4 regions of the Pantoea sp. y20 genome follow, and region 1 is predicted to be linked to each of the others. Evidence: predicted binding sites of a transcription regulator. Region 1 holds the regulator's gene; each other region holds the start of a gene.

Region 1 (4,276 bases):
AATCCAGTCGTGCAAAACGTGAGCGGGTTCTAACATAAGGATTATAAAGTTAAATCCGTGGCAGCCGATAGCGTTGGCAACGTTTACGGGCAAAAGTCGGAATATGCCCTAATGCCCACCGGCCTGACTGCTGGACAGGTGAATCCATGATAACCTAAGCCAAGGTCACAACCGTAAGAACTTTAGCCATGATTTTGAACGCCCGTCTGCAAACTGAACAATCTGCCCCCAATGCCACGCCGATTCTGTTGATCCATGGTCTTTTTGGCAGCCTTGATAACCTTGGCGTGCTGGCGCGTGGGGTGCGTGATGCACGTCCGACGCTGCAAGTTGACGTGCGCAATCACGGCTTGTCGGCGCGTAGTGATGAGATGAATTATCACGTGATGGCGCAGGACATTGTCGAAACGCTGGATGCGCACCATATCGATCGCGCGGGTGTGATTGGCCACTCAATGGGCGGCAAAATCGCCATGGCACTGAGTGCCATCGCGCCGGAACGTATCGATAAAATGGTGATGATCGATATCGCGCCCGTTGATTACCAAACGCGCCGCCATGACGAAATTTTTGCCGCTATTCGGGCCGTGAGCGCCGCGGGCGTCACGCGCCGCAGCGAAGCCGCTGAAGTAATGCGTCAGCATATTGATGAAGAAGGCGTGATCCAGTTCATCCTCAAATCTTTCGCAGAGGGCGAATGGCGCTTTAATGTGCAGGTGCTGTGGGATAATTACAGCATTATTTCCGGCTGGGAAGAGATTCCTGCGTGGCCGCATCCGGCGCTGTTTATCCGCGGCGGCGACTCGCCTTATCTGGATAATCAGCATCGCGATGCGCTGCTGCGTCAGTTCCCGCAGGCACATGCACATGTGATCAGCGGTGCTGGACACTGGGTGCACGCCGAGAAACCCGATGCGGTGTTACGCGCCGTTCGGCGTTTTTTTAACCTGTAAAAGCAAAAGCTTGCCGCTTGCGCTTTAGGGTTGGCGTCAGGGAAGGCGCTGGAGTATGATGTCGCGCTAAAAATTTGCCACGGATATTTTTTCGCCGTGGTCGGGCCGATAATGTTTTAATCGCGCAGCGCCTTTCCGCCGTTCGCGCCCACTCAGTTTTACAAACCATGGCAAAAGAACAGACAGACCGCACTACGCTTGATCTCTTCGCAGACGAGCGGCGTCCTGGTCGCCCGAAAACCAGCCCGCTGACGCGTGATGAACAGTTACGCATCAACAAACGCAATCAGCTCAAGCGCGATAAAGTGCGTGGGCTGCGTCGTGTTGAGCTGAAGATGTCGAGCGAGGCGGTTGACGCCCTCAGCACGCTAGCCGATCAGCAAAACATCAGTCGCAGCGAATTGATTGAACAAATGCTGCTGGCACAGCTCAAACTGTCGTAACGCGCGAAGACCGCACGCTGGAACACAAAGTCACGGTTTTATACGTTCCGCACTTTTTACCGGTCTGCTATTATTCGCATAACTGTGCAGTCAACTGACTTACTTTCACAATCAGGATTTAAGAGGTTACCTAACCCATGGCAATCGTAGGCATTTTCTTCGGCAGCGATACCGGCAACACTGAAAACATTGCAAAGATGATCCAGAAACAACTGGGTAAAGATGTCGCCGAAGTGCATGACATTGCTAAGAGCACCAAAGAAGATCTCGAAGCGTTCGACATCCTGCTGCTGGGTATCCCAACCTGGTATTACGGCGAAGCGCAGTGTGACTGGGACGATTTCTTCCCGACGCTGGAAGAGATTGATTTCAATGGTAAGCTGGTAGCGCTGTTTGGTTGTGGCGATCAGGAAGATTACGCCGAGTACTTCTGTGATGCGATGGGCACTATCCGTGACATCATTGAGCCGAATGGTGCGGTGATCGTCGGTCACTGGCCAACCGAAGGCTATCACTTCGAAGCCTCTAAAGGCCTGGCCGATGACAAAAACTTCCTTGGTTTGGCCATTGACGAAGACCGTCAGCCGGAATTGACCAACGAACGCGTTGAGAAGTGGGTGAAGCAGATCTTTGATGAGCTGCAGCTGAAAGAGATTATTGAAGCTTAATTCCCTGCTCTGCCCGATGTGCGCACTGCCTCACATCGGGTAACGGAATTTCCTATAAAAATAATAGCTACGGTTTTTTAACTTTTCCCCGCAAATCTGTAGAATACCCGCAATGGTCATCCGCTTATTCCTCTGGCAGTAGAATGAGGCTGAGTGAAATGGAATCCAAAACCCAAGCGTCTTGAAGACGTTAGTGACGATATCCTTACAAACTTTGGTGATTAAGGACGTTGCCTTGGTTTTCATTTCACTGCTTGAGTTCTATAATGAGACGCAAATGAGAATGCGCGTTGACCTAAACATTCAAGGCCCCTGCGCCGCAAGTGACTAGCAAAGTAACAGGACAATATCCGCATGACTGACAACAACTCCGCATTGAAGAAGGCTGGCCTGAAAGTCACGCTACCCAGACTGAAAATTCTGGAAGTGCTTCAGGGACCCGGCCCAGAGTCCCATCACGTCAGTGCGGAAGATTTGTATAAGCGCCTGATTGATATGGGCGAAGAGATTGGTCTGGCAACGGTGTATCGCGTTCTTAACCAGTTTGACGACGCGGGCATCGTAACCCGTCACAACTTTGAAGGCGGCAAATCTGTCTTCGAACTGACTCAGCAGCATCACCACGATCACTTGATCTGCCTGGATTGTGGCAAAGTTATAGAATTCAGCGATGAATCAATCGAAACGCGTCAGCGTGAAATTGCCACTCGCCACGGCATTAAGCTCAGCAACCACAGCCTGTACCTGTACGGTCATTGTGCTTTGGGAGACTGCCGCGAAGACGATACGCTCCACGATAAGTAATTGAGTGTGCTATGCAGTATAAAAAAAACCGGCGCTTGAGCCGGTTTTTTTATGCCTGTAATCAGGCGACAAGCGTTTCCTGCAGGTAGCGCCAGCGCGGAATGGCGGTGCTGCAATCCAATACCGCCAGTGAAATGCGGCTCTGATTGATGCCGTTCATCATCTGTAATTCACGATACTGAATCGTCACTTCCTCGCTTTGCTGCGAGATGATGGCGTGCTCACTGGTGGCAATGCGCATGCCTTCACGCTGCCCCTGTAACTGGCGAAACAGCACTTCCATTTCATTGAGGTCCAATCGTTTGCCTTGCGGCGTGACCATTTTGAACTCGGGATGAAAGTGCGATAAAAACAGATCAATGCTGTCGTCACTGCCTTCCGCCTGATTGAAAATACGTTCAATAAGCTGATGTAAAACCACCACGCTATGCCTGGCTTCCTGGGCGAGAGTTGTCATTTTTTTTCCTTAGATAAGCCGCAGAGCACCGTCTGAGAGCGCATAGCCTACCTGAAAAAAAGTTTTTCACACTGCCAAATGGGTTAATTTTTCTAAAGTCAGAATAGTCGCAAATAGGGAATTAAAGGCGAATTGAGGCGTGCAGCATAAAAGGTCGTATCTGGCCAAATTGAGATAATAAAAAAGGGCGATTGCTCGCCCTTTCATGATCTTATCGTGCTCGCGACTAAAACTATTAATCGCCGATTTTTGCCCAGGTATCACGCAAACCTACGGTGCGGTTAAACACCAGCCTGGAGGGCTGTGAATAGACGCTATCAGCACAGAAATAGCCTTCACGTTCGAACTGGTACGGTGCCATCGAATCGGCAGCACGTAAACCAGGCTCAACGAAGCCCTGTTTGATTTCCAGTGAGTTTGGGTTGATGGTGGTGAGGAAATCCTCAGCCGCGCCCGGATTTGGCACACTGAACAGACGATCGTACAGGCGGAATTCCGCTGGCAGCGCGTGGATTGCAGAAACCCAATGGATAACACCTTTCACTTTACGGCCATCGGCCGGATCTTTGCTCAGCGTATCAACGTCGCAAGTACAATAGATGCAGGTAATATTGCCTTCAGCATCCTTCGCCACACGTTCGGCACGGATCACGTAAGCATTACGCAGACGCACTTCTTTACCCAGCACCAAACGCTTATACTGCTTGTTGGCTTCTTCACGGAAGTCAGCGCGATCGATCCACACTTCACGGCTGAATGGCACTTCACGCGTGCCCATCTCCGGTTTGTTCGGATGATTCGGCATAGTGATGATCTCATCGTGACCTGCAGGCAGGTTCTCGATCACCACTTTCAACGGATCCATTACCGCCATCGCACGCGGTGCGTTTTCATTGAGATCGTCACGAATGCACGATTCCAGTGAAGCCATCTCCACGATATTGTCCTGTT
Region 2 (4,276 bases), 400 kb from region 1:
CACATCGTCGCCGCTGGCGTACAACCCTTTGCTCTCGCCGACATAACGTACACCTGCACCTACGGTCACGCCCGACAGCGCCGTTTCATGGAAGGTGTAATCACTCCACAGCGATGCCATATGCTTCGGCACCTGCACCGGCGTTTTGCCTTTCAGGTTAGTGTCTTCGGTGTATTCCGCATCAGTGTAGGTATAAGACGCGGTCATATTGATGTTGGCATTCAGCGCGGCTTTGGCTTCCAGCTCCACGCCACGCGAGCGGATTTCACCACTCTGAATGCTGGCATTTGGGTGGTTAAGGGTATCCGGATCGGCCGTCAGGTTTTTGGTTTTGGTCAGCTGATACACCGCCGCCGTCAACACCACCGGACGATCTTTAGGAACGTATTTCACACCGGCTTCATACTGCTTCGCGCGGGAAGGATCAAAGGCTTGACCATCATAAGTTGAACCTGAGTTCGGAATGAAGGCTTCGCTGTAGCTGAAGTAAGGTGCGATACCGTTATCAAACACATAGTTCAGCCCGCCACGCCAGGTGAAAGCCTGATCGTTCTGGCGATCAACGCTATTGGCTACGCGATCATAGACCGAGTTCATCGCGTAATCATAACGACCGCCGAGGGTTAACACCCAGCGGTTCCACTCCATCTGATCCTGCGCGTATAAACCGGTTTGGCGCTGCTTATTGAGGTGCTGATAAGGATTAGGGAACGGCGTCACGCTGTCGTCGCCATATTGTGGATTAAAGGCATTCAGCGGTGATGCGGTACCAAATTGCGCATCAATATCATTACGCGTGCGCTGGAAATCGACACCCAGCAACAGTGTGTGATCAATTTGACTGGTGGTGAATTTGGCCTGCGCCTGGTTATCGACTGCAAACTGGTTGAGCTTTTCATCAGAAACCGCTGAACCGCGGGTGATTTGCTGTGTTGCGGCATTAAAACCATTGCCATAAATGCTGCGATAATCCGTTCTCAGATCCGCATAGCGCAAATTCTGCCGCACCGTCCAGGTGTCGTTGAAACTGTGCTCGAAGTTGTAGCCCACCATCCTCGTGTTGCGCGAAATCTTGTTGCTGTCTTCGCCTTCATCAAAGTTAGTTGGCAGCTTGTAACTGCTGCCGTCAGGACGCGTGATGCCCACCACGGTGCCCTGACGCGGCAACCAGCCGTAATAGCCGGTTTCCGGTTCGTTCTGGAAGTAGGTTAGCAAATCGAAACGCGTATTCTCATCCGGACGCCAGCTGAATGATGGCGCAATGGTGTAGCGCTTCTCTTTGTTCATATCCTGCTGCGCATCGGCGCTACGCGCGAGACCGGTCAGGCGATAGCTGTAAACGCCGTCATCATCCAGCGAGCCGCCGAAATCGAAACCCGTGGAGAACTGATTGTTTGTGCCCATCTGGAACTGCACTTCACGCAGCGTCTCCTGCGTCGGACGCTTACTCACCAGCGACACCACGCCGCCCGGATTGCTCTTGCCGTACAGCACCGAAACCGGACCGCGCAACAGTTCGGCGCGTTCAAGGAAATAAGGATCGATAGCAAACTCAGAGTAGTTATCACCCTGCAGTTTCAGGCCATCAAGATATTGGTTGGTGTTGGTTTCGCTGAAGCCGCGAATAGAGAGCGCATCGATGACATTGGAGCTACCGCGGTTACCGGTCAACACGCCTGGCGTGTAGTTGAAAGCCCCTTTCACGCTGGTGACGTTTTTCATCGCCATCTCTTCCTGCGTGACTACCGAGATTGACTGCGGGTTCTTCTCAATCGGCGTATCGGTTTTGGTGCCGGTGGCGCTGCGTTTGGCCGCAATGGTTGGCGACGGGCCCCACGCTTTCTCTTGTTCGACACCGCTGCCGCCATCGGCGCTAACCACCACGGTATCTTCTGCCAACGCCTGCACGCTGAACGTACCCATAGTCAGTGAAATAAACCAAGCCAGCGAACGCGGGCGTAAGAAACAAGGATTGGTGTTTCGCGTATTCATAAGTGAGGTCTCTCGAAAAAAGTCGATGCAGGCGAATACAAACGAGAATGATTATTATGACGCACGGATTTTAGGCGAAATAGCGCCATATTCGCAACGATTAATGCCTGTAAGCGCGGCGTTTACAGCCAGATCGCGCATATTCATGATCGCAAATAATAAATCAGCAATAAAAGGAGCGGAGGCCGCCAATCGGGAAATTGCATTGCCGCACAGAGGAAGTTTATTTCATCCCGACAGAGCATCAAACCTACGATAACCATTAAAATCATAAAGTTAAAAAAATGGCCCGCTAATTGCTTATGTCCTGCATTCTCCTTCCTGCAGACACAGTCATGACCGCTATAAACTGGAACATTGTTGATCGCGTTATCTTTATCAATTTGAAGAAACGCAAAGACCGATTAACCCGCATCACTAAACAACTTAAAAAGCTGGGTTTAACCGCTGAAAAAATCGTTCGCCTGGACGCGATCAAGCATGAAAAGGGCTACATCGGCTGCACACAATCGCATATCGCCGCGCTGGAGATGGCACGCGATAACGGCTGGGAGCGCGTGCTGATTCTGGAGGATGACTTTAGCTTCAATGAAAACCAGAAGAACTACGACAATCTCAACCGCTACTTTGCCGCCCTGCCGCAAATCAACTGGCAAGTGGCTTTTCTGGCGGCCAATTATCGCCGCGTCACGCCGTTAAAAAGTGTGGACTATATCGTGCGCGCTAACTTCGCGTGGTGCGCATGCGCCTATATCGTGAATCACCGCTATTACACCACGCTGATTGAAAACTATCGCGAGGCGCTGCAGGCGCAACTGCAAGGTGGTGCGCAGGCACAATATGCCCTTGATGTGCACTGGAATAGCCTGATACAGCAGGATCTTTGGCTGGGCGTATTCCCCAACGCCGGTGCACAACGGCTCGATAAAAGCGATATCGAAAATCGAACGGTAGATTACCGCGCACTCTTCAGAAAACCGTTGAGTCAAATCGTTGCGCCCGCCAAATTCACACCCTCCACTTCAGGCCCCATTAAAGTCGACTTTTACTTCCAGTGGCCACCGGGTTGGACGAACTTTGAATCGGTGATTGAGGCGATGCAGGCCAATCCCGCGTTCGATTGCCGCATCGTGGTGGTGCCTTACCTGAACTGGAAGGCGAGCGATGTTAATGGCGATATTCAGCGTGAGATTCTGCGTGAAAGAGGGCTGGATTACACAGGATTTGAAGACTATCAGTTGGAGCAGCGTCAGCCCGATGTGGTGTTCTTGCAAAACCCTTACGACGAAGCACGCCCCGAAGCCTTTCGCAGCGACTACCTGCATGAGCGCGGCGTGAAAATTGCTTACATCCCTTATGCGCTCGATAGCGGCATCAGTGAAGAGGTCCAACTCTATCAATTTAATTTGCTGTGCCAAAATCTGGCGACGTGGATTTTTTCTCGCTCGGAGCGACATAAAGCGGAGTTTGGTATTCAGTGCGACGCGGGCAACAACCACGTCTATGTTACGGGTCACCCCAAGTTTGACCACTATCAGCGCCGCTTTCATCTGCCCGACGAAAAGCCACCCACAAAGATCAAAACGTTGCTTTGGACGCCGCATTTTGTGCTGCCTGACGGTCGCAAAATGTCTACCACTTTTACGCTCTACGGCGCCGCTTTTTTAAAGCTGATTGAGCGTGCGGATATCCATTTGATCATTCGCCCTCACCCGCTACTGAGTCAGTGGATAGGGGAAGCCAGCGCAACCGCGCGCAGCCTGTATCAGCAACTGTTTGATGCCGCAAAACATCGTTCAAATGTGGAGTGGGATAGCGGACATGATTACAAACAGACGTTTGCTCGTTCGGATGCGCTGCTCGCTGACGCGGGTTCATTCTTATTCGAATATTTGCCGTCGAAAAAACCGATTCTCTACCTGACTCATGAAAGCTGTTATGGCCTGAATCGCACCGCTGACTTCATCTATAACGCCTACGACGTGGCCTGGCAGGAAGAGGATATTTTTACTTTTGTCGACAATATCGTCGCCGGACGCGATCCGATGAAAGCCACTCGGGAACGGGTTCTGAGGGAAGAACTGCAAATTGAGGAGAGAACAGCAGGCGAAAAAATCGCTGAAATTATTTGTGCCTCGCTAAGACCCCTCAACCAATCCTAAGCATGAAAAAGGGCGCCGCAGCGCCCTGTGTTTTCTCAGCAACTTATTTGCTGCCGAACATATCTTTAATCCAACCCGCCACGCCGTCAGAATCTTTCTGCTCATTCTGTGGCTGCTGCTGC
Region 3 (4,276 bases), 580 kb from region 1:
CTGATTCGCGGTGCGCTTAAGCATCTGAACAGCGGCGGCGAACTGCGTATCGTGGCTAACGCCTTCCTGCCATATCCACAAATTCTGGATGAAACCTTTGGCAATCACGAAGTGCTGGCGCAAACCGGACGCTTCAAAGTCTATCGCGCCGTATATGGTCGCGGTGCCAAAACGCGTTAACAGCAGCGCGGCGGCAGAAACGTTGCTTTTTACAGCGATCGTTTTGCCGTCGCGAAATATGTGTTGACGCAATGAGTAAAATCTCTAAAATGCGCCTCCGTGGTTAGCAATACTTTAGGGTGTTGTTAGTTTGCGATGGTGGCGGAATTGGTAGACGCGCTAGCTTCAGGTGTTAGTGTCCTTACGGACGTGAGGGTTCAAGTCCCTCCCTTCGCACCAAACTAAAATCACACAGTTTATATCTGCGCACTGAGCGATGGTGGCGGAATTGGTAGACGCGCTAGCTTCAGGTGTTAGTGTTCTTACGGACGTGAGGGTTCAAGTCCCTCCCTTCGCACCAATGCGACGATATAAACAGACAACTAAGATGCGATGGTGGCGGAATTGGTAGACGCGCTAGCTTCAGGTGTTAGTGTTCTTACGGACGTGAGGGTTCAAGTCCCTCCCTTCGCACCAACAGTTGTCACTCCTTTCGAGCAGTAAATCCCCCGAAAGATTTTTCAACGAACTTCACGCTCTCAGCGTGATGTTGTCGTTTCTGCGATTTGATCAGATAACGTGGAAATTGACCGACACCGCCGCTAAGCCGCCCGCCAATGCCAGACAAGATGGCAGCAACAGATAGTGACGCAGGCGATGGTGAAACAGCATCACCACGGTCAGCAGCAGTGCCACAATCATCACCACTCGCCATTGACTGAAACTCGGTTCCCATAACGCAAAAATCGGCATCGCCGCGCAGGGTAATAACACGCCCCAACCGCTATCCAGACGTTTACCCATTACCCAGCTCACGCCCCATAGTCCGCAGGCGGCTATTATCGCCATGATCATCGCGCAACCCTCAAATGATAAATATTCGCATTATCATATGACAATATTTCTCATCTTGCAGCGAATTTTTGTCGCAAGCCATGCCGGATGACAGAATTACTGGAAAATGCTAAATTGCCGCCGATAACAATATCGCTAACACAACAATAACGTGCTCTCTATCCGGGTAGGTAAACTATTACTTGCGGGTAGCGCTTTGATATATCAGGGCTGTCACGAGAATAATAATGAAATTACAATCTTATGATGAGTTGAAACAGAGTAAATATCGGCTGTCGCTGATGCTATTTCTGTTTCTTAATGTCGCCGTTTCGCTTTTTTGCCTGCTGCCGATTTTAGGCAGCGATAGCCCAATACGCTCGCTGCCGGTGGACGTTGTAGCGGGCTTCAGCTCCACGCTGCTGGTTATTTGCTTAATGGCGTCAAAACAAAAATTACCGCTATTAAATCCTGTGGCTTTTATTTTGGGTGCGCTGTGGGCGTGGCATATTAACCACAGATATCATCTGGTTTACTATTTTGATGGCAGCTTTTTAATTATCAGCCTGTTAAGCGTGTTCTTTATCAGTGCCATTGCGCTGAGTGATTATTTGATTGCATTCTGTTTACACATCACACCGCCGGTATTAACCGTGCTGTTATTGGATGATGGTCAGCATTTAATGATGATCTTATTCACCATTACGCTGCCATTAATCGGCTTTTCACTGCACCATTTAATGCGTCGTCGCTTTGATACCTTCACCCGTCGGCTGGTTAGCCAGCTGTATGAGGAAAAAGAGAGCTTCAGCGATTTGAGCATGCTCGATCCGCTTACCGGCTTGTACAACCGCCGTGGATTGAAGAATCGCCTTGATACCATTCTGGAAAACCACGCCGGCAGCCACTTTGTGCTGCTGCTGGATATCGACCACTTCAAAGCCTACAACGACAATTACGGCCATGCGATGGGCGATCAGGCGCTGGCGCGCGTGTCCGTGGCGATCCGCGACGCGGTGCGTTCGCGCGATGTGGTCACACGCTACGGTGGCGAAGAGTTTCTGGTGCTGATGACCAATGTAAACGCCTCAATCGCAATGAAACTGGCTGAACGCATTCGTCAGTACGTGGTGGATTTGGAAATTCCGCACCGCTTCAATGAGAAAGTCTCGACGCACGTCACCATCAGCGCTGGCATCGCGCCCATCTTTGCTGACGATTTTGACCAGGCAGTCGCCAATGCTGACCGCGCGCTGTATGTGGCGAAAAATCAGGGACGTAACACTATTCTGGCGTGGGAGGATTTGCCGAAATTGACGCAGGCGAGTAATGAACTGATATAAAGCCTTGTCATTACCCAACGCACACCTCGTCGCGGCGCAATTTATTGCGCGATAAAACGCGCCGCGACGAAATGTGCGTTAACAGTTGCATGTGCAGAAATGTTGTTCAAAATGCTGGGAACGATTATCATTTGTCTCTCGATTCCCGTTATCACTCAGGACCGGCATGGCCATCATCACGCGTCAGGATCATCGCTTCAGCGAGCATCCACTGATCTTTATGCAGAGCGATCGCAGTTTAGCGAGCGCACTGGAAGATCTGATGCGCGATCAACGCAGCTACATGCTGGATAACCTCAAGCTTGGCCAGCCGGCACCCGCCGGGACGTTAACTCTGGCTGAATGGTCCAATCCGCTTCACTATCGCCGCCTGACGCAGCGCTACAGCGATTATCTCTATCGCGATCATCCTGATGTGCAGCAGGAAGCTAAGCCGCTGCAATCGCTGTGGGCGCAGTGGTATTTTGGCCTGCTGCTGCCACCGCTGATGATGGCGTTATTGCAGGAACCGCGTGCGCTGAACTGCTCGCCGCATCTGATTCACGTTGAGTTCCACGAAAACGGCCATCCGTGCGCTTTCTGGCTGGATGTGCAGGAAGATGAGGATGCGCGCTACCTCAATGCACAGCAGCGTATCGATCGCCTGATTCAGCAATGCCTGATTCCGGCGGTTAACGGCATGACGCAGCACGGTGATATCAATGCGAAGCTTATCTGGAACAACATGGGCTTTTCGTTTTACTGGTTCCTTGGTGAATTGAAAAACCAGTTGCCAGAAGAGAAGATTTTGCAGCTGGAACAGGCGCTATTTTTCAGCAAATCCCTGCTCGATGGCAGCGATAATCCGCTGTATCGCACCATGATCCCGCGTAATGGCGAAATGGAACGACGCAGCTGCTGCCAGCGCTATCGTATCCCCGATGTAGAACGTTGCGGTAACTGCACGTTAAAAGCGGTGTAGCACCCGCGCATTCTGTTACAGATTCTCCTTTTCTCCCGTTTACACTTTTCCAGGCTTATGGCATTTTTTCGGCTCTGTTTTTACCGGAGATAACAATGAGCCTGGAGTCGGTACGGCACTTCTTTGCCGAACATGCACCGGATATCGACATCATCGAGATGCCGGAAAGCACCGCCACCGTTGAGCTGGCCGCACGCGTTCATGGCGTTCAGCCTGGGCAAATCGCCAAAACCCTGTCGCTGAAAGTGAAAGATGCCATCGTGCTGATCGTTACGCGCGGCGATGCGCGTCTCGACAACCGCAAGCTGAAAGCTGCGCTCGGCGCCAAGGCGCGCATGTTAAGCGTGGATGAGGTGGTGAACTGGACCGGACATCCGGTCGGCGGCGTTTGCCCGTTCGGGCTGGAAAATCCGCTTACCGTCTATTGCGATGTGTCGCTGCGCAGCTTTGATGAAGTGCTGCCCGCAGCCGGATCGATTCATAGCGCGGTGCGCATTTCGCCGCAGCGCATGGCGGAACTCACCGCGGCGAAATGGGTTGACGTCTGCGAGGCGCTTTAAGACGACTCGCGCGCGGCGGCACCGGAGATTTCGATGCCGCGCGTCTCGCGACCAAAGGCCACTAATACGCAAATCAGCACCGCCACCGTTCCGGCGACAATCGCCATGCCCAAACCATAATTGCCGCCGTGCGCCTCGGCGATACGCGACTGCAGCGTCGCATTCACGGAGGCGATCAAATTCCCCAGCTGATAGACAAAGCCCGGCAGCACCGCGCGCGCATTGGCGGGCACCAGTTCGGTAAGATAGGTCGGCACCACGCCCCACGCGCCCTGCACCATAAACTGCATCAGAAACGCGCCGATACCGATCATCCATGAACCGCTGGAGAAGGCCCACAGCGGCAACACCGGCAGCGCGAGGAATGACGCCAGAATAATCGCGCGCTTGCGGCCAATGCGCTCGGAGAGTGCACCAAA
Region 4 (4,276 bases), on a different replicon from region 1:
ATCTGATGATGCAATCCAACGCGCGACTGGAAACCGCCACCAGCTTCGCGGCGCTGCTGCTGTTACTGATTCTGGCGCTGCTGCTTTCGGGCAGCGTGGCGTTGATGCGCAAGAAAATCCTCTGGCAATCTACATAAGGAAATACCGTGAAAACCCTACGAATGGCATTGACCGCGTTGCTGCTGCTGGCGACCGCTAACGTGCAGGCGGCGGAGAAAGTTCGCCTGCTGCTTGACTGGTTTATCAACCCCAATCACGCGGCGATTTTTGCTGCCCAGCACAGCGGCGCGTTTAAGAAAGAGGGGCTGGATGTGGAGATGATCGCGCCCGCCGATTCCGCGTCCGTGCCGCTGCTGCTGGCGGCGGGCAAAGTCGATCTCGCCGTAAGCTACCAGCCGCAGCTCTACACGCTGGTGGATAAAGAGGTGCCAGTGATCCGCGTCGGCACGTTGATTAATCAGCCGCTGAATACGCTGACCACGGTGTCAGACGATATTCACTCGCTGAAGGATTTCGCTGGCAAAACCATCGGCTACGCGGTGCCGGGCACCGAAGATGTGGCGATCCGCAATATGCTGACTTCGCAGGGCGTTGATGCCGACTCGGTGAAGCTCATCAACCTGAATATGGATGGCACCTCCGCGTTGCTGACGCACAAGATTGATGGCGCGATGACCATTTTCCGCAACTATGAGCTGCTGGATCTGAAAGACAAAGGCGCGCAGCCCACGGTGTTCAAGCCGGAAGATTACGGCGTGCCTGCTTATGATGAGTTGATCATCCTGGCAAACCAGAAAACTGCCGCGCAGGACAAACGCATTCCGGCGTTTTTACGTGGCCTGGATGCCGGCGTGGCGTGGCTACGCGCGCATCCGCAGGAAGCGTGGCAGGCGTTTATCGAAAAATATCCCGAGCTGAATACGCCGCTCAATCACCAGGCGTGGCAGGCCACGTTGCCATATTTCGCCGCGCACAGCGCGGCGTTTGATCAGGCGCGCTATCAGGCGTTTGGTGAGTATATGAAGGGTAATGGTGTGATTAAGGCTGTAGCGCCGATGGCGCGTTATTCGTTGTAGGTTGGTGCGATTTGCCCCTCACCCCAGCCTTCTCCCGCGCGCAGGAGAAGGAGCCGGCCGCGCCCACCTAACCATTCTCTCCACCTAATTATTCCCTCTCCCGCCTGCGGGAGAGGGTTAGGGTGAGGGCATCCGTTTACAATTTCCCTTGCACCCGCACTTATTTTTGATAATGATATTTATTCTCAATTATCAAGTGATGGACAACCTGATGCGTTTCCCCGCTCTTTCTCTGCTGCTTAGCCTGTTTTTCATCTGCACCCATGTTCACGCCAACGCAACCTGGCCGCGCACTATCGCCACACCGAAAGGCCCCTTCACGCTGCAACAGCCGCCGCAGCGCATTGTCTCGACCAGCGTTACGCTGAGTGGCACTTTGCTGGCAATTAACGCGCCGCTGGTTGGCTCCGGCGCCACCAGTCGCAATAGCAGCGTATCGGATGCGCAGGGCTTTTTTACGCAATGGAGCGCGGTGGCCAAAGCGCGTCAGGTTAAACCGCTCTATATTTCACAGCCGAATGCCGAAGCGATTGCCGCCGAAGCGCCGGATTTGATCGTGATTGCCGCCACCGGCGGCGATTCGGCGCTGCGCCTCTACGATCAGCTGCAAACCATCGCGCCGGTGTTAGTGATCGACTATGGCGATAAGAGCTGGCAGGCATTGACCCTGCAGCTGGGCGAGATTACCGGCCATGAAGCTGATGCCAATAAGGTGATCGCAGCATTCGACCAACGAGTCGAAGCAGTGCGTCACAAGATTACGCTGCCGCCGCAGCCGACCTCTGCGCTGGTCTATTACGAAGATGGACGCGGAATGAACTTGTGGACGCCAGCATCGGCGCAGGGCGCGCTATTACAGGATTTGGGCTTTACGCTGGCCGCGCCGCCTGCCAGTTTTCAGGGCAGCACCAGCATGGGTAAGCGCAATGACATTATTCAGCTGAATGGCGAAAACATGGCCGATGGCATCACCGGCAACACGCTATTGCTGTTCGCCGCTGATGAGAAAACCGTGCCGCAGGTGGCGAAGAATCCATTCCTCGCCCATCTGCCGGCGGTACAGCAGCACGACATCTTTGCCGTAGGTAACGATACTTTTCGTCTCGATTACTACAGCGCCAGCAATATGCTCAGCAGCATCGAGCGGCAGTTTACCCGTTAAGCCTCTGCGGTGGCGGGCTGCGGCGCGTCCGGTTGTTCACTGATACGCGCCGAGCGCAGGCCGCGCGCCGCCAGCGACAACAGCACCAGCAATCCCGCCGCCAATCCGCCAAACCACAGCACGCTGCTCAACGGTGCCAGCACACGTGCCAGCGCGCCTAAACCCAATGCACCGACCGAATCGCCGGTCACATCCTGCGCGGTGCCGAGGCTGTTGACGCGTCCCAGCAGCGCATCCGGCGTGTGGTGCTGCGTCAGCATAAACTGCAATAGCGAGGCGATGGCGTTGCTGTAGCCGTAACACACCAGCGCCAGCAGCGCGGGCATCAGATGACTGTAAAGACCGAGTGAGGCGATACAGGCAAATGCCAGTAGCGCACAACCCATCAGCACCCATCCCGGGCGCGTTAACTGCCGCACCCAGCCGCTGGTAAAGGCACCGATCATCGCACCCAGCGGCACCGCCGAGTACATCAATCCTAATGCGGATGCATCGGCGTGATAGGTGATCGCCAGCGCCGGGAACAGAATACGCACCGCGCCAACCATGCTGAGCAGCAAGCCAACCAGCACCACCGCGCCCACCACTTTATGCTGGCAGACAAACTGCATGCCGCTCGCCAGCGCGCGCAGCGGATGCTCCGGCTCCTGTTGTTCGGGCTTCATCGACGGTAAACGCACCAGCGGAATCAGCGTTGCTAGCGTACCAATCGCGGCGACCGCAAACGCCCACCCGACACCCGCCGCAACGATGATCATGCCGCCGAGCGCGGGCGACAAAATCGCGCCGAGGCGCACCGTTAGCATACTGAGCGCACCGGCTTCCGCCAGATGTTCACGTCCGACGATTAGCGGGATCACTGCCATTAGCGCAGTCATGCCGAGCGCGCCAAAGAAGCCATCCCAGAAGGCGAGGAAGTAGAGCGCCAGCAACGAAGGTGCTGGGCTGAAGGCGTTGAGGCTGAGCAGCACAAAGCCGATGCCGCAGGTGCCGCGCGCGAACAGGATTAGTTTGCGGCGATCGTAGCGATCGGCCAGCACGCCGCCGAGCAGCAGGCCGACGAACATGCCGATGCCATCGAGCATTACCGCCACGCCAACCTGCAACGTGGAGCCGGTCATCGCCTGAATTTGCACCGGCACGCCAACCGCCAGCATGCCAAGGGCGAATACCGAGAGCATGCGCGCGCAGAATATCGCGCGGAACGATGCATTGTTTTTAAGCAAACTGAAATCTAGGAATATCGAGGGCTTAGCCATAAATCTCCAACGGTGAATCACATTTGCATCACCCGTAGCGGCGCAACTTATTGCGCGTTTTTTGTCAAAACGCGATGAATCGCGCCGCTACGGTATGTGCCTTAATTAACGCCGAGCTAACAAACGGTTTATCAACGGTCCCAGCACCTGCAACGAATCTGCTGAAAGAATATCGGCGTGTTCGCAATCCAGCGGGAAGATCGTCAATTCATCAACGAACGGTGCCCAACTGGCGCGCACATCCATCTCCGGCGGCAGCGTTTTCTCGGCCATAAACAGCGTGGCGTGGCCGGCATAGCGCGGCGTTCGCGCTTCAGCCAGGCGTGCGACGGCGTCTTTGTAGTTCGCGACGATGGTGCTAAACATCGCCGCCTTCTCTTCACGCAGTAGCGGATCGCGCTCATCTTCGGTCGCAGCTATAAACTCGGCTTGCTCACGCGCCACTTCCTGTTCCGCTTCATCGGCATCCGGCGTGCGCCAGTCCTGACCTTCTGCCGGATAGGTATCCAGCAGGCCGAGGAATGCCACCGTTTCACCCTGCGCCTGCAAACGTGACGCAATGCCTTGCGCCAGCGTGCCGCCGAGTGAATAGCCGAGCAGGAAATACGGACCGCTCGGCTGCTGCTGGCGAATCGCCTGCAGATGGCGTTCGCACATCGCCTCCACGCTGTGACAGGCAGCAATCACGCCGTTTGGCCGCGGCGATTGCAGGCCGACAATCGGGAAGTCGCCGTCGAGATAGTGCAGCAGGGCGCTGTACTGCCAGGCGAAGCCGGATG

The links. The regulator Fur, encoded in region 1, represses iron uptake genes when iron is present. The targets are predictions, from matches to a motif close to ATAATAATGAGAACNACTATCAA.
Region 2: a site for Fur is predicted at 2,028-2,050, ahead of fhuA (ferrichrome porin FhuA). Genes of this name have one in related genera too.
Region 3: a site for Fur is predicted at 2,445-2,467, ahead of fhuF (siderophore-iron reductase FhuF). Genes of this name have one in related genera too.
Region 4: a site for Fur is predicted at 1,243-1,265, ahead of fepB (Fe2+-enterobactin ABC transporter substrate-binding protein). Genes of this name have one in related genera too.

The regions. Positions count from the first base shown of each region.
Region 1 covers NZ_CM142816.1:1,258,188-1,262,463, reverse strand. The annotation lists gene ybfF (esterase) at 189-953, shown strand; gene ybfE (LexA regulated protein) at 1,121-1,396, shown strand; gene fldA (flavodoxin FldA) at 1,534-2,064, shown strand; gene fur (ferric iron uptake transcriptional regulator) at 2,419-2,868, shown strand; gene ACYAC5_RS05800 (hypothetical protein) at 2,930-3,325, opposite strand; gene glnS (glutamine--tRNA ligase) at 3,561-4,276, opposite strand, start outside.
Region 2 covers NZ_CM142816.1:856,635-860,910, reverse strand. The annotation lists gene fhuA (ferrichrome porin FhuA) at 1-1,992, opposite strand, end outside; gene ACYAC5_RS03835 (glycosyltransferase family 25 protein) at 2,328-4,154, shown strand; gene mrcB (bifunctional glycosyl transferase/transpeptidase) at 4,198-4,276, opposite strand, start outside.
Region 3 covers NZ_CM142816.1:683,018-687,293, reverse strand. The annotation lists gene rsmC (16S rRNA (guanine(1207)-N(2))-methyltransferase RsmC) at 1-180, shown strand, start outside; tRNA gene ACYAC5_RS03100 (tRNA-Leu) at 313-399, shown strand; tRNA gene ACYAC5_RS03095 (tRNA-Leu) at 434-520, shown strand; tRNA gene ACYAC5_RS03090 (tRNA-Leu) at 550-636, shown strand; gene ACYAC5_RS03085 (DUF1435 domain-containing protein) at 730-1,014, opposite strand; gene ACYAC5_RS03080 (GGDEF domain-containing protein) at 1,242-2,336, shown strand; gene fhuF (siderophore-iron reductase FhuF) at 2,503-3,297, shown strand; gene ACYAC5_RS03070 (YbaK/EbsC family protein) at 3,393-3,857, shown strand; gene ACYAC5_RS03065 (MFS transporter) at 3,854-4,276, opposite strand, start outside.
Region 4 covers NZ_JBUBNJ010000002.1:220,471-224,746, forward strand. The annotation lists gene ACYAC5_RS20810 (ABC transporter permease) at 1-137, shown strand, start outside; gene ACYAC5_RS20815 (ABC transporter substrate-binding protein) at 147-1,076, shown strand; gene fepB (Fe2+-enterobactin ABC transporter substrate-binding protein) at 1,288-2,238, shown strand; gene entS (enterobactin transporter EntS) at 2,235-3,497, opposite strand; gene ACYAC5_RS20830 (amino acid adenylation domain-containing protein) at 3,603-4,276, opposite strand, start outside.